4 regions of the Oceanobacillus sp. B139/18 genome follow, and region 1 is predicted to be linked to each of the others. Evidence: riboswitches for the same ligand, from Rfam matches in the RefSeq annotation. Region 1 holds a riboswitch; each other region holds the start of a gene.

Region 1 (7,936 bases):
TCAAAAGAGATTAGTAAATGTAAAGAGATGCTTTTCGTCTGTACAGTATATTTATATAGAACAGCAGATAAAGCGTTTATGCGTAAAAAGAAACATGGCTCAAGGAACCATGCTTCTTTTCTGCTGCAAAAAACTTAGAAAGAAATCAAATTTAATTATCTTATCTTGTTTTCCGAGTAAATTATCCTCCAAAAAATAAATCAAATACATTGCTCGCTGTAGAACTTTCTGTATTGTAAAATTCGGAGTAACCGCAATCCTGACAATAGACAACCGTAAATCGATTATGCTGCACATCAAACACCTTGGATAAACCTGAACCGGTCATGGATACATCCTTTTTATCTGCATTTCGGCTTCCGCATTTCATACAGCCTTCACCTGTTCTCAATTTCATCACCTCTTCAATAAATTTATACGTATAAAGCTATTCCTTGGTTTCACCTCCTTTAAACGTACTTTATTACCGGAAAAATAAAAATATTTGCTATAATTAGAGTCTGACTTAGAATGTTTCTAACTATTGTACGGCAAGCGAAAAGTAATGAGTAAAGCGATTAAGGGAGGGGCAGGATGGTTTTGATTAGAAAAGCAGATGTTACGGATGCAGGCGCAATTGGTAAAGTAAGTGTAGAAAGCTGGCAGACAACTTATCGGGGAATTATGGCAGATAGGGTTTTAAAACGATTATCAGTGGAAGATAGGGTAGAAAATTGGAAAGATACCATTCAAGCTGATGAAAGCACTACATTTGTAGCTGTAGATACGGAGGAACAGATTGGCGGATTCTTGAATATAGCGGTAAAGGAATCAGCTGATTCAGCCCGTATCGGTGAAATTACAGCCGTTTACTTGCTGGAAAACTGGCAAGGGCAAGGAATAGGGAAAATGCTATTATTAACTGGCTTTACATGTTTTGTAGAGCAGTCTATCTATACTGTCCGAGTTGAAGTTCTGTCGGAAAATGACAGCCGTTTGTTCTATGAACAGTTCGGTGCAGAAATGATTGAAAAAAAGAATATTCAAATTGCTGATGACGTGCTTGATTTACTTGTATATGAATGGAAGGATATCAGTAGTATTGTGAAAATGAATTAGCCGTTGTGTTTGGCTGTGAGATGTATGAAATGACTAAAAATAAAATGTAGGGATGGAGAGGGAAAACGATGAATAATATCATACAAGATTTGACGGAATGGATAAACAGGCAGGAAAAACATATCATTATCGGTATTACAGGGCACGGAGGAGCCGGAAAGACGACATTTGCAGACCAATTGAAGCAAGTTTTCTGCCAGGATGCAAATTTGATATGTACAGATCCGTATATCGTCCATTCAGCGCTTCGAAGAGACACTCAAATTACGTATACTTTTCAAAATGAAGTCCGTACGGCTAAGATGACGGCCTGCCATCCTTTGGCTCATTATACAGAAGCGTTGGAACGTGATATACAAATGACGCTTGCAGGTATGAAATGGAGCACAATCGATAGAGATTATCTACCGAGTAAATTAATCGATCCAAATAAAAAACTTACTATTTTTGAAGGGATGAGTGTGGCATTTATAAACCCTGATTATTTAGATTTGCAAATTTACCTTTATACGGATGGACAGACCGAATTAACCCGTCGTTCCAGTCGGGATACTACGGAACGAAATCGAAATCTGGAGAATATACAAAAATCACATCAGGAAAGAAGAATACAATACAGCCATTTTATGCATCCATTGAAAGAGAAGGCAGATATTATTCTTTTTACGGATAAACAAGGGATGCATATAGAGAAACAGCAATTATCAATCGAATAATCAAAGCTTATTTTATGGGGAAGGGGCTTTATTTATGGAAATAAAGGAATTAACAACAGAACAAGCATGGCGGGAGGCGTATAAGGTAATGCGTCAATTGCGAGTGCATCTTGATGAATCCGGCTATCTGGAACTTGTAAAAGAAGCAGTGGAGGTAGATCGTTACCATTTAGCCGCTTTGTACGAAGGAATGAAAATGGTTGCTGTTGTCGGGTTTAAACCAATGACCACACTGTATTATGGCAGATTTGTATGGGTATGTGATTTAGTAACAGATGAACATAGTCGTTCGAAGGGGTATGGAGAACAGCTCTTGAAATTTGTCCATCAATGGGCAGAGCAACATAATTTTTCATCTGTTGCTTTATCGTCAGGCTTGCAGCGTCAGGATGCACATCGGTTTTATCAAAAAAGAATGGGGTATTCGAAGGTGAGTTATGTTTTTAAAAAAGAGCTTTAATGATAGAGCATGTCCTTATCACGTTATACATTTTTCACCTGCAAAATAGTTGAGTTTGAAATCGAGAAGCGTATAATAAATAATATTAAAAAAAGTACAGGTTATTCCATGTGAAATGTGGGAACCTAAACACATTGGAATTTAGGGTAACAAAATGTATGACGAAGAAAGGAACATTGGATGAAGAAAGCACAATCGAAAAAAACAAGAAAGGCAATGCTTTTTTCAAGAGGATTGATTATTATCATCGGCGGGTTCATTACTGCGTATGGACTAGAAGCTGTATTGATACCTAATAATGTTTCTGATGGCGGTGTAACCGGGTTAAGTATTGTCGGTTCGCAGTGGACCGGATTGCCATTAGGAATCCTGATTGCTATTTTAAACATTCCCTTTATTTACTTAGGATATAAACAAATCGGCAAGAGTTTTGCAATCTTCTCTATCCTCGGTATTGCTTCTTTGGCTATAAGCACCAGCCTGATGCATCATATTCCAACTATTATTGAAATCGAAGGAGATACCCTGCTTGTCACTGTTGTCGGCGGGATCATTATTGGATTTGGCATGGGACTGGCACTACGTAATGGAGGAGCGTTGGATGGGATTGATATGCTTGCTGTATTATTATCCCGAAAGCTGCCTTTTGGAACGAGTGACTTAATATTATTTCTGAATTTATTTGTATTTATCGTAGTGTCCACGGTGTTTGGATTAAGAGGGGCCCTGATGTCCGGTATTGCTTATTACATAGCTTCCAAGGTCATTCATATTATTGAAGAAGGATTAAGCAGTACAAAAGCAGTTTATATCATTACCGAGCATGCAGATGAGATGATGAAAGAAATTGGCGACCGGCTGGGACGTGCCTGTACATTACAGCATGTAGAAGGCGGCTACTCCAAAAAGGAATTTAAACAAATTAAATGTGTGATTACACGACTGGAAGAAAGTAAAATGAAAGAAACGATTCAAGATATCGATGCCACTTCATTTGTAACTGTCTATGATGTGTCAGAAGTACGCGGCGGTAATTTTAAATAAAGCATCGACTTCTCTTAAATCAAAAAAGGCAGCCAATGAATCCATTTCATTGGCTGCCTTTTGATTAGTATAGGGTGAAAAAGCTTATTGTACGAAGGGGTACACGATAGCTTATGATTTTGCTCTGAATATATCCGCAACTGCATGAAATACCTCAACACCTTGATAAGTGAAAACGGACAATGCAGTCAGTGAAAAGAACCCAATAACAATTAATCTGAAAATCATCATAGTTTTTGCCTCCTCTTTTAATTTTTAATTTTTTTATTAAAAGAGGCTTAAACCACGAAATTGGATTGATAGAAAACAGGTGTCAGCAGCTGTTTCGTACGGTTGACCCGCACAATCGTAGTGAATAAACAGAGACTGCCTAATAAGAATAAGGTAATGACTAAACCTGGACTTGCTATAAATGATTTATCTTGCTGGTCATTTCCGCCAACGCCTAAATCAGGTGATGATTGGGAATCAATCAGCATTTCATGATCGGTGAGAACGTAGCTGTGATGTACACCTGGGAATAATTGTGTCATTGGCAAAAGGATAATCATTAAAGCAATCATCAAATATCTATTCAACATCTACGCCCCCTTCCGTATGATAAATATATTTTTTGATTCGATTTCTTAAAGCGAAAGAATTAATTATACCAATAATGAAGAATAAATTCAATATAATGTCTACATGTTTTAGAATTAATTTGTATTATATGCTTATTTTTCGGGTGTGTCTATACTTTTTGAACATTTTATGAATTTTTCTCCATGAAATTAACATTCCTTTTTTTTTTACGGAATTTAAACATCTGCTTAGAGATATAAAGCCGTGCGTGTTTGGAACTTCTCTCTATGATATGAGATATTTACAAGATTCATTCAAACCGATTCAAAAACCGCTGAAATATTTTTAAAATTTCTTATTGACATGGAATTCAAATAGATATATAGTTATCTACAACAAATAAATAGCAATACATTTTCTTATCCAGAGAGGTGGAGGGACTGGCCCTTCGAAGCCTCGGCAACAGACTTATAAAAGAACTGTGCCAATTCCAGTAGCGTTAGCTAGCAGATAAGAAGAGACATTGATATCGTACTCAAAACCTCTTCTTTCTGAAAGAAGAGGTTTTTTCGTGTCTATATCGACTTATCCGCAGCGAACCAAATAATTAAAAGCTTACAGGAGGAATGGAACGATGGCGAAAAGAAGTTTGGAAGAGCGATTAAAGCAAGGAACAGTTATTGCAGGGGAAGGATATTTATTTGAATTGGAGCGCAGAGGGTATTTGCAGGCGGGCTCCTTTGTACCCGAAGTAGCGCTGGATAACCCGGAAACGCTAAAGGCAGTTTATCGTGATTACATGAAAGCAGGTTCCGATGTAGTGCTTGCCTTTACATACAACGCACACCGAGAAAAAATGCGCATTATCGGTAAAGAGGACTTATTAGAGCCTCTAAATAGAAATGCTATTAAATTAGCGAAGGAAGTAGCAAAGGAACATCCGACAGAGGAAGCTCTGTTTGCAGGAAATATATCGAACACCAATATTTTTAATCCGGAAGATCAGGAATCCAAGGATAAAGTCAGAGCGATGTTTAATGAAATGGTTTCATGGTGTAAGGATGAGGATGTTGACTATATTAACGGAGAAACTTTTTATTACCATGAAGAAGCATTGATTGCTTTAGAGGAAATTAAAAAATATGATTTACCGGCAGTTATTACCTTGGGATTAATGGGTGAAAACATTTTACGTGATGGTTACACAGTGGAAGAGTCATGTAAGATTTTAGAGGATAACGGCGCCTTGGTTGTTGGGATGAACTGTTTCCGGGGGCCGGACACGATGCAGCCGTATTTAGAAAAGATTCGTGACAAAGTAGACGGGTATGTTGGAGCACTGCCGATTCCATACCGGACAACAGAAGAGAATCCAACCTTCTTTAACTTGCCGGATGGAGGGTGCAGCTGTCATTTACCAACGGAAACAACCTTCCCGACTTCTCTGGATCCGCTATATCATAACCGCTATGAGCTGGCAGAATGGGCGAAACAAGCACATAGCATCGGCGTGAATTATATCGGTTTATGCTGTGGAGCTTCACCGGCAATGCTGCGTGCGGTTGCGGAAGCTGTCGGCATCGAAACAATTAATTCAATTTATTCTCCAGATATGCATAAACACTTTTTATTTGGTGAAGATGAAACATTGCAGGATCATATCACAGATTACAAAACAAAAGCGTAAAACAATATATTGGGAGGCGGCTTATCATGACAGTTACCAAAGAAAATGAAATCTTACACGCGTTAGAAACACTAAAATCAAAAACATGGGTAGATTTAACACATACATTCGGTCCTAATTCGCCGCATTTTGCCGCATTTAAAGATGCCGAGTTTGAAACATTATATACGCATGATGACGGGTTTTTCGCACAGCAGTTCAGTGTTTCCGGACAATATGGCACACATATTGATGCACCTATTCATTTTGTTCGTGATCAGCGCTATTTAGAGGAGCTGGATTTAAAAGAAGTTGTCCTCCCAATCGTTGTGATTGATAAATCAGAAGCGGCCGGAGAAAACCATGATTATATTTTAACGGTGGAGGACATTTTAGCTTTTGAAGAGGTGCATGGAAAGGTTGAAGCGGGTACATTTGTCGCGTTACGGACAGATTGGAGCAAGCGCTGGCCGGATAAAGGTGCATTTGAGAATAAGGATGAGAATGGAGACAGTCATTTACCCGGATGGGGGCTCGATGCTCTGAAGTTCTTATTTGAAGAAAGACAGATTAAAGCAGTGGGTCATGAAACGTTTGACACGGATGCGGCTGTGGATGCCAGAAAAAATGGTTCATTGATCGGCGAGTATTATGTATTAGAGCAGGATACTTTTCAAGTAGAGCTGCTGACGAATCTGGATCAATTGCCGGCAAAAGGAGCTGTGATTTTCAATATTAGTCCCAAGCCTGAAAAAGCAAGCGGTTTTCCAGTTCGATCGTTTGCCATTTTGCCATAATAAATACTATCTACCAAAAAGGGAGAAGGAATAACATGACAAAAACAGCAGTGAAAGCACCATTTCGTGCAGACCATGTCGGAAGTTTATTGCGGCCGGAACGGATTCATCAAGCTAGAAAGAACTTTCAAGAAGGAGCTATTTCCAAAGCGGATCTTCATCAGATTGAAACAGAAGAAATCAAACGTATCGTAGATAAGCAGATTGAAGTCGGCTTAAGCGCTGTTACGGACGGGGAATTCAGACGCCGCTTTTGGCATACGGATTTTCAAGAGCATCTAAACGGTGTGGAAGGATATGTGCCGGATACAGGATTTCAATTTGTTGGAGAAGAAACAGAACGCTATAATGTGCGTGTCACAGGAAAGGTTTCCTTTAATCCGGATCACCCGCATGTTAAGGAGTTTGTGGAATTCAAAGAAATCGTCGGAGACCGTGCGATTGCCAAACAAACGATTCCAAGTCCGAATCAATTATTTGGGAAAGGAATTGTAAATCCCGAGGTTTATCCAAGTATTGCAGAATATGCAGAGGATGTCATCCAAACCTATCGTGATGCAATCAAAGCTTTTTATGATGCGGGATGCCGCTACCTTCAGCTGGATGATGTGTATATTGCGGGGTTAAATGTAGAGAATTTCCCGACAACGGAAGATGGAAAGGACCGTCAGTATTTTATTGACTTGGCACTGTATGTACTAAACAGCGTGTTGGAAGACAAACCAGAAGATTTGATGATTACCACGCATCTTTGTCGTGGAAATTATCGTTCGAAATGGGCATTTGAAGGAAGCTATGCAAAAATAGCCCCTACTTTATTTGCCAAAGAAAAAGTAGATGGTTTCTTCTTGGAATATGATGATGACCGCTCTGGCGGTTTTGAACCGCTGGATTACATTCCAAATGGCGGACCGCGTGTAGTATTGGGTGTATTTACTTCAAAACATGGGGAATTAGAAGATAAAGCAAATATTAAAGCAAGAATTGAAGAAGCGTCGCAGTATGTTCCAAAAGATCAGCTATGCATCAGCCCGCAATGCGGCTTTGCATCGACCCATCATGGGAATCTGTTAACAGAGGAAGAGCAATGGAACAAGCTGAAATATATCGTGGATACGGCTAAAGAAATATGGGGAGAATAAAAAACACGTTTATAAAGAAAAATGCGTTATCACATTGTATGGAAAATAAATAAACAACCAAACAGGCTGAGGGAGATTGGAACCCTTGAGCCTGTTTTTTCATGCCAACCAAGCACAACTTAATAGATATAAAGATAGAAATAGTGCTAGAATAGGGGTAACTGGAAAAATAGTTCGAAAGTGGGGAAATGACTTTGACAGAGATTTGTATGATACGCCACGGAGAAACAAATTGGAATAAAGAAAAAAGAATTCAAGGCAAGACAGATATCCCTTTAAATGAAACGGGAAAATCGCAAGCGGGAGTTTGCTGCGCGGCTGCAATGCAATTTGAACCGACTGTATTAATTACCAGTCCCTTAGCTCGTGCAAAGGTAACAGCAGAAATTATTAATCAGAAACTGCAGCTGCCGCTTCATGAAATGAGGGCTTTTGTAGAGCGGTCTTATGGA
Region 2 (7,936 bases), on a different contig from region 1:
TTAATATTTTGAATGTCGGCCGCTATAAATTGGCTGTCGGCGGTATCGGAGCATCGAAGCGTACTCTGGAATTAGCTGTAAAATATGCAAGTGAGCGCAAGCAGTTCCAAACACCGATTTCAAGCTTTTCGCTGACTCAGGAAAAATTAGCAACGATTGCTTCCAAACTGTATGCCAATGAAAGTGCCGTTTACCGGATTGTAGGATTATTTGAACAGCGGATGGGCGCATTATCTGAAGAGCAGCTGCAGGATGGACGTGAGGTTGCCAGAGCAATAGCGGAGTATCAAATTGAATGCTCGATGGCAAAATACATGGTTTCCGAATTGCTGGATTATGCAGTGGACGAAGCGGTGCAGCTCCATGGCGGATACGGATTTATGCAGGAATACGAAGTAGAAAGGATTTATCGCGATTCCCGTATTAACCGTATTTTTGAAGGAACGAATGAAATCAATCGCCTGCTTGTGCCGGGAACATTGCTGAAAAAAGCAATGAAAGGTGAGCTGCCATTATTGGAAAAGGCACAGGGACTGCAGGAAGAATTAATGATGATGATGCCGGAGGAAGTCGGCACAGAAGCCTTAGAGCAGGAAAAATATTTATTGAGGAACGCGAAAAAGCTCATCTTGCTCGGAGCTGGATTGGCAGCACAGAAATACGGCAAAAAATTAGACCGGGAGCAGGAAATCCTTGTTAAATTAGCAGACATGACAGCAGAGGTATTTAATATGGAATCTGCTATCCTTCGTACGGAAAAAGCCATTTCCAATGCCGGTTCAGAAAAAGCACAGCTGAAATTACTATATACGGAAGTGTATGTACAGGAAGCATTTAACAGAATGGAAGCAGCAGCAAAAGAAATTCTGATTACTGCGGAAGAAGGGGATTCACTGCGCGTCATGCTATCTTCTTTACGTAAGCTGACAAGGCATACACCAATCAATGTAGTTAAGAAGAAACGTGAAATTGCTGCGAAGATTATTGAGGAAGAAAAATATATTGTTTAACTAACACAAAGGAGCTGTCGCAAAATGCATAGGATGCATTTGATGACAGCTCCCGTGTTCTAATCCCTCGTGGATTTTTCTTTTAATAAAGCTTTAATTTCTTTCAGCTCTTTTTCCATTTCTTCCAACTTTAAATCAGTTGGCGATGGTGTCTCTTCCCGGCTTGCTTCTTCCACATTATTGACAACAACCCCGACAAATAAATTAATAATAACGAATGCGCCAATTAAAATAAAGGTTACAAAATACCACCAGGAGGAAGGATCTTGTTCTAAAATAGGGTACATCACACCACTTGCCCATGACTCTAATGTAATTACCTGAAATAAGGTGAGCAGGGTTCGATGCAAAGAACCGAAGTATTCAGGAGAAATGGATGCAAAAAGAGTGGTACCAATAACGGCATAGACATAGAAGAACAGCCCTAAAAGAATCATGATTGTTCCCATCGAAGGTATCGTCAGCAGTAACGCATTAACCATTTTTCTTAAGGACGGAATAATCGATATCGCTCTTAATACACGAAGAACTCTCAGGATACGTAATACCATGATGTAACTTGAGCCGAGGAATACGAAACTGGCCGATATAATGATGAAATCGAACACATTCCACGGGCTCTTAAAAAAAGCTGTAAGAGAAGAGCTTCCTATTAATCTAATAATAATTTCAATTGTAAATACAGCTAATAATAAAGTATCCAGCCAATAAATGATAGAAGGGAATTGATTGGAAATAGCAGGGTACGTTTCAAAGCCTACAATAATAGCATTAAAGATAATTAATCCGATAATCGTGTTCGTAAATATTTTGTTTTCTGCAATCGCAGCACATTTTGCTTGAAAAGAATTTTTTATCATAATAAATATCCTCTCTCTATTAAGTGTTCATCCGATATGTAAAATAATTTGAATTACAATTTAAAAGACCTCTTTTTTCCACAACTATTATTGTACGAATACTTTTTTATTTTGTCACTTCTGATTACATTTACGGCCAGCAGATATGGATTCAATATATTGGATTAAAGCAGAAGTTTCGTGGTACGCTAATAAAAAAGAAACATTATCTTAGGAGGGACTAGCATGTATCGAAATTTAAATGATTTTTTAACAGAATGGTCACAGTCTGCTGATGGTACAAAATCTGTATTAAAAGCTTTAGAGGATGACAAATTAAATCAGTCAATAGTAGAAGGACATAACAGCCTTGGCTGGCTGGGCTGGCATTTGGTGAATAGTCCTGTTTTCTTTATGAGCCTGGTCGGAATTGATTTAGACTCTTCTTATGATCCAGACGCCGTTCCAACAAAAGCAAGTGACATACTGGAAGCATATGAGGATATCTCAACTAGCGTTGCAGAGAAAGCAAAAGAGCAGCTGACGGATGAAGCATTAGTAAATGAAGTAGGTGATTTCGGCGGACCTGCTCCGAAAGGAAGTATTTTACGTATGCTGGTCAGTCATCAAATCCATCATCGCGGTCAGATGACTGTGCTGCTTAGACAGGCTGGCCTAGAGGTGCCCGGCGTTATGGGACCAACGAAAGAGGATCAATAGAAGAAGCGGAGGAAGAATAATGACATTATCTTTTTATTGGTATTCGAAATGCGGCACCTGTCGAAATGCAAAAAAATGGCTGGATGCAAACCAAATTGATTATAAGGCGATTCCGATTGCTGAAGAGCCTCCAAGTGCGAATGAACTGCTGTCTTGGATGGAAACAAGCGACCTGCCGCCTAAAAAATTCTTTAATACCAGCGGTAAAAAATATCGGGAATTAAATTTGAAAGAAAGAATAAATGATTTATCCCCGCAGGAAATGGCGGAGATTTTAGCTTCTGATGGTATGCTCATCAAAAGACCGGTCTTAACCGACGGCAAGAAAGTAACTGTCGGATTTAAAGAAGAAACCTATGAATCTGTCTGGAAATAGTGCTAGAAATGTAACTGACTTCCATGTATAGTTGAAGAGAATAAAGTTTTGTTGGAGGGATACGAAATGAGCTTGCCAAATGATTATTTATATTCAAAAGAACATGAATGGGTAAAAAAAGAAGATGGAAAAGTTCGTATAGGAATTACAGACTTTGCACAGGATGAGCTTGGCGATATTGTTTTCGTAGAATTACCGGAAGTCGGCGATTCTTTAGAGCTGGAAGAGCCATTTGGAAGTGTGGAATCTGTTAAAACGGTATCCGAGCTGTATGCTCCAGTCAGCGGAAAAGTGGTAGAAGTAAATGAAGAACTGGAAGACAGCCCAGAGCTTGTGAATGAATCACCGCATGAAAAAGCATGGATGATTGTTATTGAACTTGAGAATGAAGCAGATTTAGAGGAATTATTAGATTCGAAAGCATACCAGGAATTTATCGAAGGATAATAAAATTACATTACACCTATTTTAGAGAAAGAGAAAATACAGGCGCTGCTCCTGAATTTTCAAAAAAGGCTCTAAAAATAGGTGAAAAAGAGCTGACTTTTCCACATTCGTGTATAGTTAGCTCTTTTCTTTTCATATAATATAGAAAAAGCATAGGATAGGATTAGGTTAAAAAAGATGTTTACCTAATCACTTCGATAAGGAGTGCAAAACGATGATGGAAGATGATTACAACAAAGTCATAATCGTTGAAGGGTTATCTGATAAAAAGCATCTAGAAAAAATTCTTGACGACAATACCATCACCATTGTTTGTACAAATGGAACCATCGGTGTAGAAAAATTTGAAGAGCTGTTGGAATATTATCATTTGGACGATACAGATGTATTTATTCTGGTGGACGAGGATGATTCGGGAATGAAACTCCGAAAACAGCTAGCCAGGGAACTGCCGCACGCAGAGCATATTTATGTAAGCAGTGAATTTCGTGAGGTTGCCGCCACCCCAAAAAGAATGTTGGCAAGTATTCTGGCAGGAAAACGCATTGGAATCAATCTCAATTACCTTGCAAAATGGTAACGTAAAACGTTAAAATAAGAATGGATTCTATTCGCCGAGGAAATAAATAAGGAAAGATGCGAAGTCGTTTTATACGCAATCAGTGTAATCCTTTCACTCAGCATATATTATTTTATGGGAAGAAAAAGATTGAGGGGAATGAACTTGAAACAGTTTAGTGGAGAAGAAAAGAATCATCAACGATTCATACTATATATTTATACACCATTTTGCGGGACATGTACGGTAGCCCGCGCTATGCTTGAAAAAATAGAAAGACTGCATAAAACTGATATTTTTACGGAGATGAACGCGTCCATGCACCCTGATTTTATGCAGTCTCATCAAGTCGAAAGCGTGCCATGTCTTGCATTTATGGAAAACGGTAAAATGATTGAGAAAGTGTACACGTTTCAATCGACAGCAAATATTTATCAGTATTTGATGAAATACAAACCGGAATTATTCACAGCAATAAACAACTAAGTTTTTTCTGTACAAGAGGACGGTTCAATATACGAGAAGCAGCAGATTCCACAGAAACCTGAGTGAATGGCTAGGGATTGTGATTGACAAGGCACAAATGGCATGCTACTATAATGGCACTTCATTTAAAAATAGGCAAACTCTTATCAAGAGCGGTGGAGGGACTGGCCCATTGAAACCGCGGCAACCTTCAATCATTGAAAAGGTGCCAATTCCTGCAGGAAACTGTAAAGATAAGGGAGCAATGGACGATATTGTGTATAATAAAGCGTCTTTCTGTTCTCTTGCAGAAAGACGCTTTTTCAATGAAGAGGAAAATATAGCGTACACAATAAAATAGGTTTGTACACATATAGGAGTGAAATAAAGTGATATCCATTGAAGGATTGAAGAAAATATTCTCTTTAGAAAAAAAAGATATTGTCGCCGTAGATAATTTAAATCTAAACGTAGCGGATGGAGATATCTATGGCGTCATCGGATACAGCGGCGCGGGGAAAAGTACTTTTGTGCGTTTGATTAACAGGCTGGAAGAACCAACGACAGGTACGATAAAAATCGGCGATCAGGTTATTACCTCCTTATCGAAAAAGGATTTGCGTATCGCCAGACAGGATATTGGAATGATATTCCAGCATTTTAACCTGCTCTGGTCCCGGACAGTCGCTGAAAATATAGAATTTCCGCTTGAGATTTCCGGTGTGGAGAAAAGCGACCGGAAAAAGCGGGTACTGGAATTGGTTGAATTAGTAGGCTTATCAGGAAAGGAAAATGCCTATCCTGCACAGCTGAGCGGCGGACAAAAGCAGCGGGTAGGAATTGCAAGAGCATTAGCAAACTCTCCGAAGGTGCTGCTTTGTGATGAAGCAACCTCTGCACTTGACCCGGAAACAACGAATCAAATCTTGCGTTTACTGCAGGATATTAATGAAAAGCTGGGTTTAACCATTATTTTGATTACCCATGAAATGCATGTTATCCGCAAAATTTGTAATCGAGTTGCAGTGATGGAGCAGGGGAAAGTAGTAGAAGAAGGAACGGTTCTCGATGTATTTACCAGACCAAAGCAGCCGGTAACGCAGAAATTTGTTGAACAGCTGACTGGATCAGATGAGGAAGAGGAAGACATGACAGAGTTGAAGAAAAGATATCAAGAGGGCGCGTTATTACGGATTCAGTTTTTAGGAGAAAGTGCAAACCAGACTGTAATCAGCCAGCTTGTGAAGAATTTTGATATCCATGTTAATATTTTGCAGGGGAAAATCACCCAGACACAGGTCGGGAGCTATGGGACATTGATCGTTCAGCTGGTAGGTAATCAGCAGGAAGAGGCAATAAAGTACCTGGAAGAACAGGATGTTATTGAATTGGAGGTAATTCAGCATGCTTGAGGAATTATTTCCAAACGTTACGATAGAAGATTTAGTAGAAGCTTCTCAAGAAACACTTTACATGACCATTATAGCTTTAGTCGGCACAGCCATTATTGGCTTACTTTTAGGGCTGCTGTTATTTTTAACGTCGAAAGGGAACTTTTGGGAAAATCGATTGATTAATTTTGTTGTTGCAACATTTGTCAATGTATTTCGTGCTGTTCCGTTTATTATATTGATCCTGCTGTTATTTCCTTTCACCGATTTTGTAGTGGGGACACTGCGTGGACCTAATGCTGCTTTACCGGCTTTAATCCTCGGGTCTGCTCCATTCTATGCAAGATTAGTGGAGATTGCATTGAAGGAAGTAGATAAAGGGGTTGTAGAAGCTGCCAAAGCAATGGGAGCTAAAGCAAGTACGATTATTTTTAAGGTGCTGCTTCCAGAGTCCAAGCCTGCACTTGTATCGGGGCTGACGGTTACAGCGATTGCTTTAATCGGTTATACTGCGATGGCAGGAGCGATTGGAGCAGGCGGATTAGGAAACCATGCCTACTATTTCGGATTTCAGCGGAAAAGCTGGGATGTTGTATTTGTCAGCACAGTCATCATTGTGATTATCGTATTTATCTTCCAGTTTATTGGGGATGCTATAACCAGAAAGATAGACAAGCGTTAAGAAAGGTGCTATTCAAGAATTTCTTGATTCACATAATAAAAAATAAAAAAGGGGCGTTCAACATGAAAAAGCTTTGGTTTTTAGCAGCTGTAAGTTTGATTTTATTCTTAGCAGCATGCGGAGGAAATGATGATTCTTCCAATAATGAAGAAGGTACAGGCAGTGAAGGGGACGAGCCGACTGAAATTACAGTTGGTGCTTCCAGTATCCCGCATGCTGAAATTTTAGAAGAAGCTGCACCATTATTAGAAGAAGAAGGAATTACATTAGAAATTGAACAGTATGAGGACTATGTTTTACCAAATGATGATTTAGATAATGGAACACTGGATGCGAATTTCTTCCAGCATCAGCCGTTTCTTGACCAAACGATAGAGGATGCCGGATATGAGATCGAATCTATTGGCGGGGTTCATGTAGAACCAATGGGAGTCTATTCTCAAGGTATTGAAAGTATTGATGATATTCCAGATGGAACAGAGGTAGTATTAAGTAACTCTGTATCAGATCAGGGGAGAATTTTATCTTTATTTGAAGCAAATGGATTAATTACATTAAATGAAGATGTGGATAAAGTTGCTGCAACAATAGACGATATTGAGGAAAATCCGAAAGATTTATCCTTCCACCCGGACGTTGCTCCTGAGATTACACCGGATATTTATAATAGTGAAGAAGATTCATTAGTGGTTATTAACACCAACTTTGCTATCGGAGCAGGATTAAATCCACTTGAAGATGCGCTTTTCATTGAAGGCGATGAATCAGATTATGTAAATGTTATAGCTGTACGTTCAGAAGACAAAGACAGCGAAGCATTAAATACATTAGTAGAGGTACTGCAATCTCAAGAAATACAGGATTTTATTACGGATAACTATGATGGTGCTGTAATTCCAACACCAACTGATGCAGAATAAAGAGCATTTCCGAAGAATACTAAGAATGTGAGAGTATATCCACCTATAGCGAAAGATTTTCATAAATTATCCGAAAATATAAGTTTAAATCGATTTTGAGCGGGAATCATACCTGTGTTAGCATATTGAATGTGTTAAACAAACCGAAAGGATGATTTATTATTACCACTGAAAATGGTTTAAGCTACACTTCGGAAATGGAAAAAGGAATTGGTCAATCAAGAGGTGTCAATTACGAGGAATATGACCGAAGCTTGAATAAAAAGTTAAAAGTGGAAAAAGAAAGAGAACAGGAATACCAGAAGGCGAAGAGACTTTCTACAGAAGCAGTTTCTGGTAATTTAAGATAAAAATAACAAAAGCTGATGTCACGGGGCATCAGCTTTTTAAATGGGAACAGATCATGAAAAAAGCGTCTAAAGAAGCATAGTTAAAAGCTTTTTAAAGACGAATGATAACAGTTGCGAATTAATTTGAAATGCTTTAAGATTGTAATGAGAATAAATTGAGAATGGATATCATATTCA
Region 3 (7,936 bases), on a different contig from region 1:
AAATAAAGAATTTTTCATCAGTAAAAACAGGTTTTGTTTAGACAGGAAACATAGATAAGAAGAGGGAGTGCTTGTAGATGAGAAAGCTCGCTTTAATTCTTTGTTTTACAATGATGACAGCCGTTATTTTATCTATCACTGTACCTGGAGAGTCTGCTGGCGAAGGAAACAATCAGATTGATGCATCTGCAGAAGCAGAAGAAATGCAGCCGGATCAGGATGAAGTTATTCGCGTTATGAATGGGTTAGAAGATACATTGAAGCAGGATGCGGATGATTCGTATAAGCTGAAGCATTATGCAACAGAACAGGAGCTTACAGAAGCTTTTGAAGCATATGTTACACCAGAATTAGCCGCAGCCTTTGTTGACTATTACTTCCGGGCTGAAGCGGAAGGCGTTTATGTTATCCCGACACAAACGGAGCCATGGTTTCAAGAAGAAAATGAATATGATATGATAAATATATCAAATCATTCTGTACAAGTAGTACAGGAAAATGAAAATGACATGGTAGGGAGTTACACTCTTGTGGTGGAGATGGCATTTCAAAACGGCTGGAAAATTCAAGATATAAGCTATAAGTGATAACAGCCCTGTGGGAAAGTAGTGGAAGAAGTGAACGTTTTTAAGGATTTTTACAATAATACGGTACAATTATCTTTTTTAGATCATCCATTTTCAAAAAGCCCTAAGCATGTATGGGTGATTTGCAAATATAAAGATAGATGGCTGTTAACGGATCACAAGGAAAGAGGAATTGAATTTCCTGGAGGGAAGGTCGAACCTGGAGAGACAGCAGAGCAGGCAGCTGTCCGGGAAGTTATGGAGGAAACAGGGGCAACGGTAAACAAGCTCCATTACATTGGACAGTATAAAGTGGACGGGCGTTATGAAACAGTCATTAAGAATGTCTACTATGCGGAAATTGATGAATTGATTCCGCAATCTACTTATTATGAAACGAAAGGTCCGGTATTCCTAAAGAATATCCCGGCGAATGTAAAAAGGAAAACGGATTTTAGTTTTATTATGAAGGATGCTGTACTGGAATCCTGTTTGCTCCGGATAAAAAAATCGTATGTATAAAAATAGCAGTCAGCTGAGCGCTGGCTGCTATTTTCGGATCAGCATCTGCTCTATTTTTTCTACGGTTTTGTACATAATCGCCGCAAGGATAGCGATGATGACAAGGCTGGACATAACAAGCGTAAAATCAAATACCTGAAAGCCGTAAATAATTAAATATCCTAACCCCTGTTTGGAAACTAAATATTCCCCGACAATAACTCCTACCCAGGATAGCCCGACATTCACCTTTAAGGTGGAGATAATAGCTGGTAAGGAGGCAGGAAAAACCGCTTCTTTAAAGCATTGCCATTTTGTTGCTTCAAAGCTCCGCAACACTTTTAAATAATTTTGGTCTACCTCGTTGAAAGCCGCAAATACAACAAGGGTGGTAACAATAACAGAAATAATAAATCCCATCGCAATGATGGATAAATAGCCGGGACCAAGTGCTACGATGAGTATCGGGCCGAGAGCCACTTTTGGCATCGCGTTAAAAACTACCAGATAAGGATCCATGACTTTCGCAAAACGATGAAAGCTCCAGAGCATAGAAGCAATGATAATCCCGGCAATTGTGCCGATCAAAAAGCCGAGGATGGTTTCAAGCAGCGTAATCTGAATATGACTGAGTAAGGATCCCTCTAAGAGTCGACTCCATATCGAGCTGAATACCCGGCTGGGCGAGCTGAAGAGCAGCGGATCTATCCAGTAAAACCTGCTGGCTGTCTCCCAGAGAGCAAAAAATAAAATTAAAATAGACAGCTGCCAGGTCAGTACAATCTTAGCCTCTTTTTTTAATTTTTGCTGATAGAGTGCAAATAACTTAGGGCCGTTCATAAGCATCCTCCTCTAGAGGCTTTACTGTATCTTTTTGCTGGTCTAAGTCCGCCCAGATTTTATCGAAAAGCCGGCTGTATTTTGGATGCTTTCTTGCCATAAACGGTGATTCATTTCGTAATTCAACAGGCACGTCATATACTTTTTCAATTGCACCGGGATGCGAAGACATCAGAATAATCCGGTCGCTCATTGAAATAGCTTCCCCAATATCATGTGTTACCAGAATCGCTGTTTTTTGATAAGCTTTTAATAAATCAGCTACCAATACTTCCAGTTTTAGCTTTGTCTGAAAATCCAGAGCAGAAAAGGGTTCATCCAGTAAGAGAATTTCCGGCTCTGTGATAAGTGTTCTGATTAATGCCGCCCGCTGCCGCATCCCTCCTGATAATTCATTAGGGTATTTATCTGCGACATTTTCTAGACCGACTTCTTCCAAAAGGGCAATTGCTCTTTGCTTTAAATCCTCTGGCTGCCGTTTTCTGATTCTGGGTCCAATGAGCACATTATCAATAATATTTTTCCAGGGAAACAGATAATCCTGCTGGAGCATGTAACCGATTTCTAAATCGCTTCCCTCTATTTTCTTACCGTTCACTAAAATATTGCCTTCAGCAGGTTGCAGCATTCCAGAGATAAGAGAGAGCAGCGTAGATTTACCACAGCCGCTTGGTCCGAGCAATGAAATGAATTCATTCTTTTTCACAGAGAAAGAGATATTGTGCAGCGCTTCTGTATATTGTTTTTTGGAGAAGTAGTAATGAGATACCCGGTCTAATGTAAGATAAGACATTGTTGGCCTCCTTTATTCCCCGATAATCCGCTCTGCATACTCTGTGTTGACGAGATCTTCATAGGGAGCGTCTCCAGGGAGTTCTCCAGCTTCATCCATAATATCTTTTAGGTTTTCCCAGGCATCCTCTTTCAGCAGTGGAGATGTCGCAAAGGATCCCTGCTGTTTATAACGGTCGATGGCATTCGCGAGCATTTCTACATCGGTATCTTCAAAATATGGCTCTACCACTTCGGCAATTTCTAACGAATCTGTTTCCTGCACCCATTGCTGTGCTTTATAGATTGCTCTGGTAAATGCTTCGACCGTTTCCTCTTCTTCATCTAAAAAGCTTTGCTTTGCCATGAAGACAGTGTACGGCACTTGCCCGGATTCTTCTCCGAAAGAGGCGACAATCTCACCCTGGCCATTCGCTTCAAAAATACTTGCGGTTGGTTCAAATAACTGCACATACTCATAATCGCCGCTGGCAAAAGCGCCTGGAATATTTGCAAAATCAATATTCTGAACTAAATTTAAATCTTCTTGAGGGTTGATATCATGCTGCTTCAAAACATACTCTCCAACCATCTGGGGCATTCCGCCGACACGCTGGCCGAGAAAATGGCTGTCGCGTAAATCCTCCCAATTAAATTCTTCATCTGCATCCTTGGCTACTAAAAATGTGCCGTCTGTCTGAGTCAGCTGGGCAAAGTTCACGGCGTAATCCCTGGAATCCTGAGCATAGACATAGATAGATGTTTCTGAGCCGACCAGCGCAATATCTGCGCTGTCAGATAACAGTGCTGTCATTGTCGTATCGCCGCCCCATGTTGTTTGCAAATCAACCTCCAGTCCTTCTTCTTCGAAAAAGCCTTTTTCTAAAGCAACATATTGCGGTGCATAAAAAATAGATCGTGTGACTTCTGCAAGGTCTATCTGGGTCATTTTATTTTGATTACAGGCACTAATGAGAAGCAGAGAACAAATCAATAGAATGAAACAAGCAAGCTTTCTCATTTTCTTCTTCCTTCCTTTCTCAAAAAACTGTTCTTGAATATCTTCTATAAATATATGTTTCGCGGGATGATTGTGTGAACGCCTAGAATTTGGAGATTTTGTGAGGTGAAAAGGAAAGAGCAGCAAGAAAAAAGAGTAAATCCAAATTGGAGTTTACCCTTTTAACGCGTGAATATGCTATTTTGGAGAAGCTGTTTGATTATACTGGACGATACAGCGGACCAGCCTGTTGAATTGTTTCGCTGACTTCCGTGAATTTCTCGAAATTCATATGAAATTTTCCAGCTAATTTTTTAGCTTCCAATTCATAACTTTCCTTATCCGCCCAAGCATTTTTAGGAACAAGCACTTCATCAGGAACACCTGGAATGGATTTTGGAATAGCCAATCCGAAAATTTCATCTGTTGTTGTTTCCGCGTCATTTAACTCGCCGATTAAAGCGGAATGCACCATCGCACGCGTGTAGGATAATTTCATTCTCGTTCCCACACCGAACATGCCGCCGGTCCAGCCAGTATTAATCAGAAATACATTTGCATCAAATTTATCAATTTTTTCTCCGAGCATTTCTGCATAGACAGATGGATTTAATGGTAAAAACGGAGATCCGAAGCATGCTGAGAATGTAGCTACAGGCTTAGTTACACCACGTTCTGTACCAGCCAGTTTGCTCGTGTATCCGCTTAAGAAATGATACATTGCCTGCTCTTTTGTCAATTTACTGATTGGCGGCAAAGTACCGGAAGCATCTGCGGTCAGGAAAATAATTGTATTTGGATGTCCAGCCACACTTGGCTCTAAGCTGTTATCAATATTTTCTAATGGATAAGCTGCCCGTGTATTTTCTGTTAACGAAGTATCATCATAATCCGGGACGCGTGTATCTTCATCCAAGGCGACATTTTCCAGAACAGATCCGTAGCGGATCGCATCAAAGATTTGCGGTTCTTTTTCTGCGGATAAATTAATGCATTTTGCATAGCAGCCGCCTTCAATATTAAAGACACCCTCGTCACTCCAGCCATGCTCATCATCACCGATTAATCTTCTGTCAATGTCAGCTGAAAGTGTGGTCTTTCCAGTTCCGGATAACCCGAAAAATAAAGCAACATCGCCTTCATCTCCAACGTTAGAGGAGCAATGCATGGACAGAACATTTTGCTCAGGGAGCAGGAAATTAGCTACAGAGAAGATAGATTTTTTTATCTCTCCAGCATATTCTGTTCCGCCGATAAGCACAATGCGCTGTTCAAAGGAAATGAGAACAAAAGCCTCGGAGTTTGTACCGTCAACTTCCGGGTCTGCTTTAAAACCGGGAGCGGAGATTACTGTAAAATCAGCTTCATGTAATTGCTCCATGTCTTTTTCAACAGGAATAAATAATTGTCTTGCGAATAAATTATGCCAAGCGTATTCATTGATTACCTGAATAGGCAGTTTGTATTTTTCATCCGCACCCGCATAAGCTTGCAGGTGAAAAATTTCCTCTTGGTTATCTAGATAGGCAATCACTTTGCCCAGCAGCTGATTAAAGACTTCCTCTTCAATAGGCTGATTAACATTTCCCCAGTCTACCTTATCCGCTGACAAAGCATCTTTTACAATAAATTTATCTTTTGGAGAACGTCCCGTGTATTTTCCAGTGGTGGCACGGACCGCGCCAGTAGATGTTAATTTTGCTTCATCACGATGAATAATTTTTTCAATAAGCTGGCCAACAGAATAGTTGCTGTAAATATTAGTTAAAGTGAGCTCCTCCAGTATACTTCTCCGCAATATTTTCATAAAGCAATTATTCACTCCTTAATTAATGGTTTAGAATTGATTTTATCTTGAAATATGTTTATTAGTATAACACATTAAATATAATAGTCCATACTAATTTATGAAAAATTATTTTTTCTGTCACAAATGATAATAAGGTTGACAGGAGAGGCTTGTTTCGTTAATCTAAATATTGAACGGATACTCTTATTTGGAGATGGTGGAGGGACAGTCCCGATGAAGCCCAGCAACCTCACTTGAAGTGAAAGGTGCTAACCTGATGCAAGGATCATTCCTTGAACAATAAGAGCGAAAGGCCAATAAGTTTTCCTTTCCTCATATATTTTGAAGGAGAGGTTTTTTTGTTTTTAGGAGACTTTTTAAATATCCTCTAAAAAATGAAACCACATTGGGTGGAATGATAAATTTATATTGAAATAGAGTTCCGTAACATTATTGGAGAAGGGGAGTTAGCCTTATGGCTGCAAATCGTCGTTTATTTACTTCTGAGTCAGTTACTGAAGGGCATCCGGATAAGATGTCTGACCAAATTTCAGACGCTATTCTGGATGAGATTCTCTCGAAGGATCCGAATGCCAGAGTAGCTTGTGAAACTACGGTTACAACTGGAATTGTTTTAGTTGCCGGAGAGATTTCTACAAGTACATATGTAGATATTCCTGCAATTGTACGTGAAACAGTACAAGGAATTGGCTATACACGGGCAAAATATGGTTTTGATTCAGAAACATGTGCTGTATTGACTGCTATTGATGAGCAGTCTCCTGATATTGCCGGCGGTGTGGATGTTGCGCTGGAAGCAAGACAAGGACAAGAAAGCGAAGAAGAAATCGAGGCAATTGGTGCCGGTGACCAGGGATTAATGTTTGGTTATGCATGTAATGAAACTGAAGAGCTGATGCCTTTACCAATTTCTTTAGCACACCGTTTATCCAAAAGATTAGCAGATGTCCGGAAGGAAGAGATTATCGGCTATCTGCGTCCAGACGGGAAAACACAGGTAACCGTTGAATACGGTGAAGATAACCAGCCGCTGCGTGTAGATACGGTTGTCATTTCCGCGCAGCATCATCCGGATATTACGAATGAACAAATCGAAGCGGATATTATTAAACATGTTGTCGAAGCTGTTGTACCCGGTGAATTACTGGATGAAAAAACAAAGTACTATATTAACCCGACCGGGCGCTTTGTTTTAGGCGGTCCGCAAGGCGATGTCGGCTTGACCGGAAGAAAGATTATTGTAGACACTTATGGAGGCTATGCCAGACATGGCGGCGGCGCTTTTAGCGGTAAAGATGCAACGAAAGTGGATCGTTCTGCTGCATACGCGGCCCGTTATGTTGCTAAAAATATTGTTGCTGCAGGTCTTGCTGATTCTTGTGAGGTTCAGCTGGCTTATGCGATTGGCGTTGCACAGCCCGTTTCTATCTCAATCAATACGTTCGGTACAGGGGAAGTCAGTGAAGAGAGATTAGTGGAAGCAGTCCGGGAGCTTTTTGATTTGCGTCCGGCAGGTATTATCCGCATGCTTGATTTAAGAAGGCCAATCTTTAAAAACACAGCTGCTTACGGCCATTTCGGACGTACAGATATTACATTCCCATGGGAAAAAACAGATAAAGTCGAAGAATTAAAAGCGTTGACTGCAAAATAAAAAAACGTCAGGTGTTTGAAGATGCCTGACGTTTTTCTTTGGAATAGGATGGTTTTACTCATTTCCGCCCATGTTTGTTTCTTTTAAATAATATTGTCCTTTTTCCACATAGGATTTACGGATGCGGTCCATTTCTTGATAGTCTTTATCGGTTAATTCACGAACCACTTTAGCCGGCCTACCCATAGCTAATGTGCGGGGCGGTATTTTTTTGCCCGGCGGCACCAGACTTCCTGCGCCGACAAAAGCATGCTCCCCGATCTCTGCGCCATCTAAAATAATGGACCCCATGCCAATCAGCGCATGATGGCGTATAATTGCTGAATGCAAGGTGACTTGGTGTCCAACAGTGACATCATCTTCAAGAATTAACGGCATATCAGGACTTTGATGCAGCATAGAGAGATCCTGGACATTGGTACGCTTACCTATTTTTGTCGGTGCTACATCACCGCGAATCACCGTATGAAACCAAATACTTGCTTCTTCTTCAATCGTCACGTCTCCGTTGATTACTGCATTTTTGGCAATGAATGCGGCAGAATCAATAGACGGGGTTATTCCTTTATATGATTCAATCATTTGTATTCCTCCAACTCAGTCATATTGATTAAAGTATATCAAAGGAAATATTATCTGGAAAGGCAGTTCTAAATGAGTTGATTTTAGTACTGAATGAAGGAGAAAGACTTGTTATTCCTATCGTAATCTCCTAATTGTAGGCATATATTCTAAGTCATTTGTTTGATGTGGATAATAAGTTTGAATGTAGATTTATTTCTTTTTATCCTCTA
Region 4 (7,936 bases), on a different contig from region 1:
TGCCCGGGCCTGATTTTTTTCTGTTTCCTTCTCTTGTGGTAAAGAAGGATTTTTCAATATTTTTGCTAGAATCGTAATCGTTGCTATACCGATAAAAGTAGCCGCTGCGCCTGCAGACATGGTACTTGGGATAATACCAGTAAAGTAAATAAGAAGGTAGGAAAACAGACCTGCTGCCATCGAGATTTCTGCCGCTCTTGCTGGAGCTTTTTTCTTACTATAGATAGCATGTAATATCGGTCCCATCGTTCCTGCAGCAATACCAGAAATCCCAATCCACATGACATCGCCCATATATGCGGGCGGCCGCAATACAATTAAAAAGGCGATCAACCCTACCAGTGGAACAGCTAGACGGCTGATTTTCAGCGCAATTTTCTGCGCCTTCTCACTGCTTAGCTTGATAATTTTCTTTTTCACGAGGAATTTCAGGAAAATGTCGTTCGCGAACACCGTAGAAATGGAGACGAATATCCCGTCCGTCGTGGACATGGCTGCAGCAAGAATAACGATTCCAAAAAGAGCTACAAAGATTGCCGGAAAGGCCCAAACTACGTACTCCATCAATGCTAAATCAGCGGCTGCAACATTGTCCCCAAGCGCTGTTCTGCTGTATAATCCTCCAAAAAGAACAAGCAAACAAAAGGCTGCGGTAATAACATAGGTTAGAATCATTTTTCCCAGGTCTCTTTCATGCTTTAAGCCAAGCACTTTATTGAATAAATGCGGTGCAGAAGCAAAGGCCCACTGAATAATAATCGCGCCAGATATTGCTCCAAACGAATAGAAATGGAGCGAATCAGGGTTAAATACGCTTACTAAATTCCCATTCTGCACGCTGAGATTATCTGTAATGCCAGTGAAGGTTGCTGTAACACTTCCTTCCCAGAAAATAATAATTCCGGAAATAAATATAGCTAAGCCTGCAATTGCCATCATAACCGCTTGGACAGCATCTGTATAAATATCAGCAAATGCTCCTCCGGCATAAACATACAGAACAACAATGACTGCGATAAATATCAATCCGCTTGTATAAGACATCCCCAAAAGGTATTCAAAAATTCTTGCTCCTGCTACAAACTGAGCTGCTATATAAAAAATGTTAAAAAGTAAAATCAGCCCAGTTCCCACTCTTAAAATATCACTATTATAGAAGTCACCAAGCCAATCCGGCAGGGAAAGGGACTTTTGTTTTGTATTCAGCTTTCTTACTTTTTTAGCTACCATCAGCACTCCTATTGGCCCGCCGCCGATCATCGCCAAAAACAGCCAGAGGTTAGACAATCCCCAGTCATGAGTCCATCCCGGGTAACCCAGAAAAGTTGCTGCACTTAGATAAGTAGCAGCAAAGGACAGGCCCAGTACATAGGGTCCCAGACTTCCGCCGCCTGTAGCGAAATCACTGATGTTTTTCGTTTTTTTAGCACTTATGTAACCAAGGATCAGCATGACAGCTAGAAATATTGCAAAACCGATCCATGTATAAAGCATAATTGTACTCATCTCTGACCTCCTTGCACATACGAGTAAAACAGGAAATGTACTTCTCCGTTATCTCGGCTGAAAGCTGCCAAGCTTTCGCGCAGGATGATTATCGGGTAAATGGGGTGTTCCATTTCCAAACATATTTTCTCTAAGCGTCTTCCCTTCATATTCAGTCCGGTAAATGCCGCGTTTTTGCAATTCAGGAACAACTAAATCCACAAATTCCCGAAATGTATCCGGAGAATAGGTCTGCGCGATATTGAAACCATCCACGTCACCTTCAAATGCCCATTCTTCCATTCGATCTGCAATTTGTTCAGGTGTTCCGATAAATTTCACCGTACCATTGCCGAGTCCATGATTTTTAACAGCTTCCCGCAGTGTCCATTTCTTATTAGGATCTTTTGTATACATATCCAGATTTCCCTGTACTGCTTCTGTCTGTATATCTTCAATATACTGATCCGGATTATATTTTGAAAAATCGATTCCTGTATGGCCGGAAAGGAGAGACGCAGTTCCTTCGTAGCTGACGTGGTCTGTTAAATCTTCATACTTTGCCAGCGCTTCTTCTTCCGTTGACCCAATGATTGGCAAAATCATAGGAAAAACAAATATATCTTGCCGATTTCTGCCCTGTTCCTCTGTTCGTTTCCGAATATCTGCAACATAGGCCTTTAACGCATCCAAGGAATGATTTTTAGTAAAAACCGCCTCTGCATGTTTCGCTGCAAAATCTCTTCCTTTTGGTGAAGCTCCTGCTTGGAATAAAACAGGCGTACGCTGCGGAGAAGGTTCAACCAAATGCGGACCAGGTACATTGAAAAATTCACCTTCATGATTAATCAAACGAACCTTATCCGGCTGTGCAAATGTATCCTTTGCGCCATCATGAACAACAGCATTGTCATCCCAGCTGTGTTCCCAAAGTTTATAAACGACTTCGAGAAATTCATCTGCACGGTCATAGCGCTGTTCCTTAGGAAGACGGCTGGAAAGGCCAAGATTGACTGCCTCGCTTTCTAAATAAGAAGTCACCACATTCCAGGCAACTCTTCCATTCGTTAAATGATCCAGTGTAGATAGCTGCCTTGCGAGTGCGTATGGTTGTGCATATGTAGCAGAAATTGTTGGCGCAAAGCCGAGATTTTCAGTGACAGCCGCCATAGCAGAAATCGGAATCAATGGATCATGAGCCGGAAGCTGTACAGCATGCCGGACAGCTGCTTCATGACTATTTTCATATACACTGTAGGTTCCAAGCACATCAGCAATAAACATGGCATCAAATTTACCGCGTTCCAGGATTTTTGCTGTTTCTATCCAATATGACAGGTCATTATGTTTTGTCCCCTCGTCCTTTTCATGCTTCCATAATCCTGTCGAGTGAGGGGAAGGTGAATTTTGAATAAATCCATTCAGGTGAATTTGTTTTGTCATCGTTTCGATAAGCTCCTTTTCTCATAAATTTTCATCTTGACCGCTTCACCAAAATCTATAATTGACTATCTCTCATTTGATGCAGTCAGCCATTGATTTTGGTATCGGCCCTTACTTCTGAATTGCTGATTACTTAAGATTCATCGAAAGCATTTAAGGCATTCACACTATGTGCCACTGCGGACCCGGCTTTTAAAGCTGCTGCCACAAAAATCGCTTCTGATATTTCCTCTAGGCTGGATCCTGTTTTTTTGGCGTTTTTCGTATGCAGATCAATGCAATACGGGCAGCCTGTGGTATGTGCTGATGCCACCGCGATAAGCTCTTTCTCCTTTTCGGTCAATTTGCCTGCTTTGATAGATTTATGATCAAAAGCAGCAAATGCCTTGAATGTATCCGCATCAATGTCACCAAATTCGGTTAATCTATTAAAATAGGATGCTTTGTACAGCTCGTCTTTTTCCTCTTCATCAAACGCATTTAGCGCATTCACACCATGAGCAACCGCTGAACCAGCCTTTAGAGCTGTTGCAACAAAAATGGCCTCTGTTACTTCCTCTTTATCAGCGTTATTTTTTTTAGCATTCCCCACATGTAAATCAATGCAGTACGGGCACCCCGTAATGTGCGCTACGGCTACCGCAATTAATTCCTTTAATTTAACTGATAATTCACCCTCAGCTAATGCTTTATCGTTAAAAGCAAAAAAAGTTTGAAACGCTTCCGGTGCATATTCTTTTAATTCTGTTATCCGGTTAAAATAAGATTTTTGATATAAACTATCTGTTTTAGTCAATGAAATCTCTCCTCATACATTTAAAATTTTGGTTTGTCATACAGTGAAACTTCAATTAGTGAAGGTTTTTCGACGCACAACTCTTTATAATAGGACGGTTAATCGCAAAAGCTCTTCGATGGGACGAGTAATCGCAGTCCCAGTCCCAGTTTCAGTCCTAGGACATCGTGAACCTGGTCTGTTTCCTTTGCCCACTGATTTGTGCTGCGATAAAATCATACAAATTGTAAATCCATCTCGTTAATTTTCTTACAGCCACCATAATAATTAAACTTTACCTATCTAATTACTCGGTTTTAAGCCATGCTTGCCCCTTTGAAATTATTCCCTCCCTACCCTTGTTTAAAAATGAAAAAACCCCTTTTCCAGGAGAAGAGGGTTTCTTTACACACTGCCTTATCTCTCAAGTGAAAACTTGCTGGAATTAGCACCATTTTACTGCGTTTCCAGTAATGGTTGCTGCGGGATTATAGGACCAGTTCCTCCCCCGGCTCTTGATAAGGAATTACATTATTTAGTTTTTTAAGATTTCTTCATATGTTATCGAATTCTAAAAAATATGTCAAGTGGAAATTTTAATTTAATGAAGCGTTTCTTGATCAAAATCTATTGATAATATTAGCAGATATCTTTTTGCTGTAAGCGGCGACTGGTTGTTTTATCACATGTAATTATATTTTCCTGCTATAGAGTACGATGCTAAATCGATTGAGCAGCTTTTTTCATCGTGTCCTTAAAATTCATCATTTAGTTTACATAATACAATTATGGTGAATTAATGTTTTTTTGTTTTCAGTAAAAACGCTTAGACCACATTCTAGCCTAAGCGTTTCCATTATTTGTTTACACTGGGTAAACCCCATGTTTTCTCTCGGTAAATTGCTTTTTCTTATTCTGATAAATGGTGAAACGTCTTGTCAGCTCGTTCCGAAGATGATCTGGATCAATGATATCATCAATAATCATTTCGGAAGCTAAGCGGTAAATATCAATGTTCTCTTTATAGGCGGCCTGCTTTTCTGCGATATATGCCTCCCTTTCTTCTTCTGGAAGCTGAGCGATTTTATTTGCTTCTACTGCATTCACTGCTGCTTCCGGTCCCATAACAGCAATCTGTGCATTTGGAAAGGCTAAACAGCAATCCGGATCGAAAGCCGGCCCTGACATCGCGTATAGACCAGCTCCATAAGCCTTTCGGACAATAACAGAAATTTTAGGTACCGTTACCTCACTCATTGCAAACAGCATTTTGGCTCCATGGCGAATAATTCCCTGCTTCTCCACTCTTGTTCCAATCATAAATCCTGGTACATCCGTTAAGAACAGCAGCGGAATTTCAAACGCATCACATAATTGGATAAATTTTGTTGCTTTATCTGCTGAATCCGTAAAAAGAACGCCTCCTTTTACACGTGGCTGATTAGCAATGATTCCTATACTTTGACCGTTGATACGGGCCAGCCCAGTAATTAATTCTGGAGCAAACCGCTTTTTTATTTCACAAAAACTGCCTTCATCAATTGTACGGTCAATCAGTTCATACATATCAAAAGCAGCATTTTGATTTTCTGGAATAATTTCGCTGATTGGCTTATCAAAGCTTTTTGGTTCTACAGATGCTGCTTTTTTTGGCTTCTCACGAAAATTAGCAGGAAAATACGTTAAGTACTTCTGTGCAAATTGAATCGCTTCTTCTTCGGTATCTACTAAAACATCGCCTACTCCTGAGGTTGTACAGTGCATCTTTGCTCCGCCCATTTCCTCTAAAGAAACCTTTTCGCCAATGACCTTTTCAGCCATTCGCGGTGAACCTAAATACATCGATGCGTTCCCATCAACCATGACAACAATATCACAAAAGGCCGGAATATAGGCACCGCCGGCAGCGGATGGACCAAACAATAAGCAGATTTGCGGCACTCTTCCTGACAGCTTAATTTGATTATAGAAAATACGTCCCGCTCCTCTTCTTCCCGGGAACATATCTATTTGATCTGTAATTCGGGCACCGGCAGAGTCTACCAGATAAACCATGGGCACCTCCAGCCTCTCAGCCGTCTCTTGAATACGTAAAATTTTCTCCACCGTCCGCTGTCCCCAGCTTCCTGCTTTGACGGTCGAATCATTTGCCATCGCACAAACTGTCTGACCGTTTATTTTTCCTGTTACTGTAACCACGCCGTCTGCCGGCAGGTCTTCATCCATCGCATTGGCAAATAAACCATCCTCAAGTGTCTCATGAGAATCAAAAAGAAGCTGGATTCTTTCTCTAGCAAAAAGCTTGCCCTTTTCAGCATTGCTGTCGTGATACTTTTGTTTTCCTCCCTTTTTTATTTTTTCTATACGCTCCTTAAGTTCTTGATTCACAGGCATATAAGCATTCTCCTTTCCGGCTTTAACTTCCATGGTAATCAGGCTTTCTTTTCTCTTGAAATGCAAGCAATCCTTCTTTTCTGTCCTTTGTCGGTATTAGTTTTACATAAGCTGCATGTTCCAATTGAACCGCTTCATCTATCGAAAGATCCATTCCTTGATTAATCGCTTGTTTAGCCTGCTTCATAGCAATCGGTCCATTTTGGCTTATTTTCCGGGCAATACTTATTGCTTCGTCTTGTAAAAAAGAAGTGGCGACTGACCGCTCAATCAGTCCAATGGCTAATGCATCCTCTGCTGAAATTGTTTTGGCAGTATAAATAAGCAGTTTCGCCTGGCCGATTCCAATTAATCTTGGCAAACGCTGTGTCCCGCCGGCTCCGGGTATAATCGCCAGAGAGGTTTCCGTCAACCCCAGCTTTACATGATTGGCCGCAATGCGCAGGTCACAGGCTAAAGCGATTTCCAGTCCGCCTCCAAAGGCGACGCCATTAATAGCAGCAATTACAGGAACCTCTATTTTTTCTATGGAATCGGCAAGTCTGCTAATTTTCTGTACAGCAGCAACAACTTCCTCCTCATTCATTGCCTTTCGTTCTTTTAAATCTGCTCCGGCACAGAAAGCTTTTTCTCCGCTGGCTGTAATAATCACACAGCGTATAGCACGATCCGTACTGATTTTTTGAATACAATTCTCTAACTCTGTTAGTAACGCGAAAGATAATGCATTGGCTGCTTCCGGCCGATTTAATGTGATAACAGCGATATGATTATCCACTGTTTCTACGTTTACAAGTTGCATAGGCGTTCACTCCAAACTGATTTAGTCAACGATTGCAATCGTATCTCCTTCATTAACAAAATCTCCTTCTTGCACCTTCCATTCCTTCAAAATCCCTTTTCCCTCTGAAGCAATCGGAATTTCCATTTTCATTGACTCTAGAATAACGACATCCTGCCCTTCTTCCACAGCCTCTCCCTGTTGCACTGTAATCTTCCACACATTTCCTGCCATCGATGCTTTAATCTCCATCTTAATTCCCTCCTGTAGTTGGTTGATAATATTTATCTAAAAAGTTTGTTGGTGTATTTCCTTTTTTAAATGCCTCATAGGTGATAATTTCCTGAAGCATCGGTATATTGGTTTTTATCCCTTCTATTTTGAATCGACCAAGCGCTTTTTCCAGCTTATTCCTCGCTTCTGCCCGGTTTTCCCCAAAAACGATCAGTTTTGCAATCATTGGATCATAAAAAGGAGTTACCATATCTCCGGATGCAACAGCACATTCATTACGGACACCTTCTCCTTCAGGCAGTTCCAGTGCTGTGATTTTTCCGGGCGATGGAAAGAATCGAATGGGATCTTCTGCATAAACTCTTATTTCTATCGCATGCCCGTTTCGGGTGATTTCTTCCTGTGTAAAAGACAGTGCCTGCTGATTGGCAATACGAATCTGTTCTTTGACAATATCAATCCCTGTTATTTCTTCTGTGACGGGGTGCTCTACCTGAATACGTGTATTCATTTCCAAAAAATAAAATTGCTCCGATTCATCAACTAAAAATTCAATTGTTCCGGCATTGGTATAATCAATTGCCTCCGCAGCGATAACAGCTGTTTCTCCTAATTTCATGCGAAGTGCTTCAGAAATAGATGGCGATGGGGCTTCTTCTAAGACCTTTTGATTCCGGCGCTGAATAGAGCATTCTCTTTCAAATAAATGAACCGTATGCTGATGACAATCTGCTAAAACCTGTACTTCAATATGCCTGCTGTTTGTTATGTGTTTCTCTAAAAACATTGCTCCATCCCCAAAGAAAGACAAGGCCCGCTTGGAG

The links. Region 1 has a riboswitch for S-adenosylmethionine ahead of ACZSMY_RS14600 (homocysteine S-methyltransferase family protein). Riboswitches for the same ligand answer to the same signal wherever they lie in the genome.
Region 2: linked by a shared signal. The riboswitch ahead of ACZSMY_RS11000 (methionine ABC transporter ATP-binding protein) and the one ahead of ACZSMY_RS14600 (homocysteine S-methyltransferase family protein) in region 1 are both predicted to bind S-adenosylmethionine.
Region 3: linked by a shared signal. The riboswitch ahead of metK (methionine adenosyltransferase) and the one ahead of ACZSMY_RS14600 (homocysteine S-methyltransferase family protein) in region 1 are both predicted to bind S-adenosylmethionine.
Region 4: linked by a shared signal. The riboswitch ahead of ACZSMY_RS05595 (carboxymuconolactone decarboxylase family protein) and the one ahead of ACZSMY_RS14600 (homocysteine S-methyltransferase family protein) in region 1 are both predicted to bind S-adenosylmethionine.

What each region holds. Positions count from the first base shown of each region.
Region 1 is NZ_JBVFXI010000004.1:399,521-407,456, forward strand. It holds gene ACZSMY_RS14570 (zinc ribbon domain-containing protein) at 182-370, opposite strand; gene ACZSMY_RS14575 (GNAT family N-acetyltransferase) at 574-1,098, shown strand; gene ACZSMY_RS14580 (phosphoribulokinase) at 1,167-1,814, shown strand; gene ACZSMY_RS14585 (GNAT family N-acetyltransferase) at 1,849-2,274, shown strand; gene ACZSMY_RS14590 (YitT family protein) at 2,455-3,318, shown strand; gene ACZSMY_RS14595 (hypothetical protein) at 3,597-3,899, opposite strand; SAM riboswitch class I at 4,296-4,396, shown strand; gene ACZSMY_RS14600 (homocysteine S-methyltransferase family protein) at 4,514-5,566, shown strand; gene ACZSMY_RS14605 (cyclase family protein) at 5,593-6,342, shown strand; gene ACZSMY_RS14610 (5-methyltetrahydropteroyltriglutamate--homocysteine S-methyltransferase) at 6,378-7,484, shown strand; gene ACZSMY_RS14615 (histidine phosphatase family protein) at 7,673-7,936, shown strand, end outside.
Region 2 is NZ_JBVFXI010000003.1:110,869-118,804, reverse strand. It holds gene ACZSMY_RS11035 (acyl-CoA dehydrogenase family protein) at 1-1,010, shown strand, start outside; gene ACZSMY_RS11030 (ion transporter) at 1,070-1,870, opposite strand; gene ACZSMY_RS11025 (DinB family protein) at 2,096-2,569, shown strand; gene ACZSMY_RS11020 (arsenate reductase family protein) at 2,589-2,945, shown strand; gene gcvH (glycine cleavage system protein GcvH) at 3,012-3,392, shown strand; gene ACZSMY_RS11010 (toprim domain-containing protein) at 3,607-3,972, shown strand; gene ACZSMY_RS11005 (thioredoxin family protein) at 4,117-4,437, shown strand; SAM riboswitch class I at 4,578-4,677, shown strand; gene ACZSMY_RS11000 (methionine ABC transporter ATP-binding protein) at 4,806-5,828, shown strand; gene ACZSMY_RS10995 (methionine ABC transporter permease) at 5,821-6,489, shown strand; gene ACZSMY_RS10990 (MetQ/NlpA family ABC transporter substrate-binding protein) at 6,552-7,409, shown strand; gene ACZSMY_RS10985 (hypothetical protein) at 7,607-7,759, shown strand.
Region 3 is NZ_JBVFXI010000003.1:5,932-13,867, reverse strand. It holds gene ACZSMY_RS10505 (hypothetical protein) at 78-587, shown strand; gene ytkD (RNA deprotection pyrophosphohydrolase) at 618-1,088, shown strand; gene ACZSMY_RS10495 (ABC transporter permease) at 1,116-1,907, opposite strand; gene ACZSMY_RS10490 (ABC transporter ATP-binding protein) at 1,894-2,700, opposite strand; gene ACZSMY_RS10485 (ABC transporter substrate-binding protein) at 2,713-3,699, opposite strand; gene pckA (phosphoenolpyruvate carboxykinase (ATP)) at 3,899-5,485, opposite strand; SAM riboswitch class I at 5,669-5,774, shown strand; gene metK (methionine adenosyltransferase) at 5,943-7,142, shown strand; gene ACZSMY_RS10470 (gamma carbonic anhydrase) at 7,197-7,724, opposite strand.
Region 4 is NZ_JBVFXI010000001.1:1,140,597-1,148,532, forward strand. It holds gene ACZSMY_RS05585 (sodium:solute symporter family protein) at 1-1,506, opposite strand, end outside; gene ACZSMY_RS05590 (LLM class flavin-dependent oxidoreductase) at 1,555-2,928, opposite strand; gene ACZSMY_RS05595 (carboxymuconolactone decarboxylase family protein) at 3,062-3,730, opposite strand; SAM riboswitch class I at 4,118-4,228, opposite strand; gene ACZSMY_RS05600 (acyl-CoA carboxylase subunit beta) at 4,568-6,097, opposite strand; gene ACZSMY_RS05605 (enoyl-CoA hydratase) at 6,120-6,899, opposite strand; gene ACZSMY_RS05610 (acetyl-CoA carboxylase biotin carboxyl carrier protein subunit) at 6,921-7,130, opposite strand; gene ACZSMY_RS05615 (acetyl-CoA carboxylase biotin carboxylase subunit) at 7,132-7,936, opposite strand, start outside.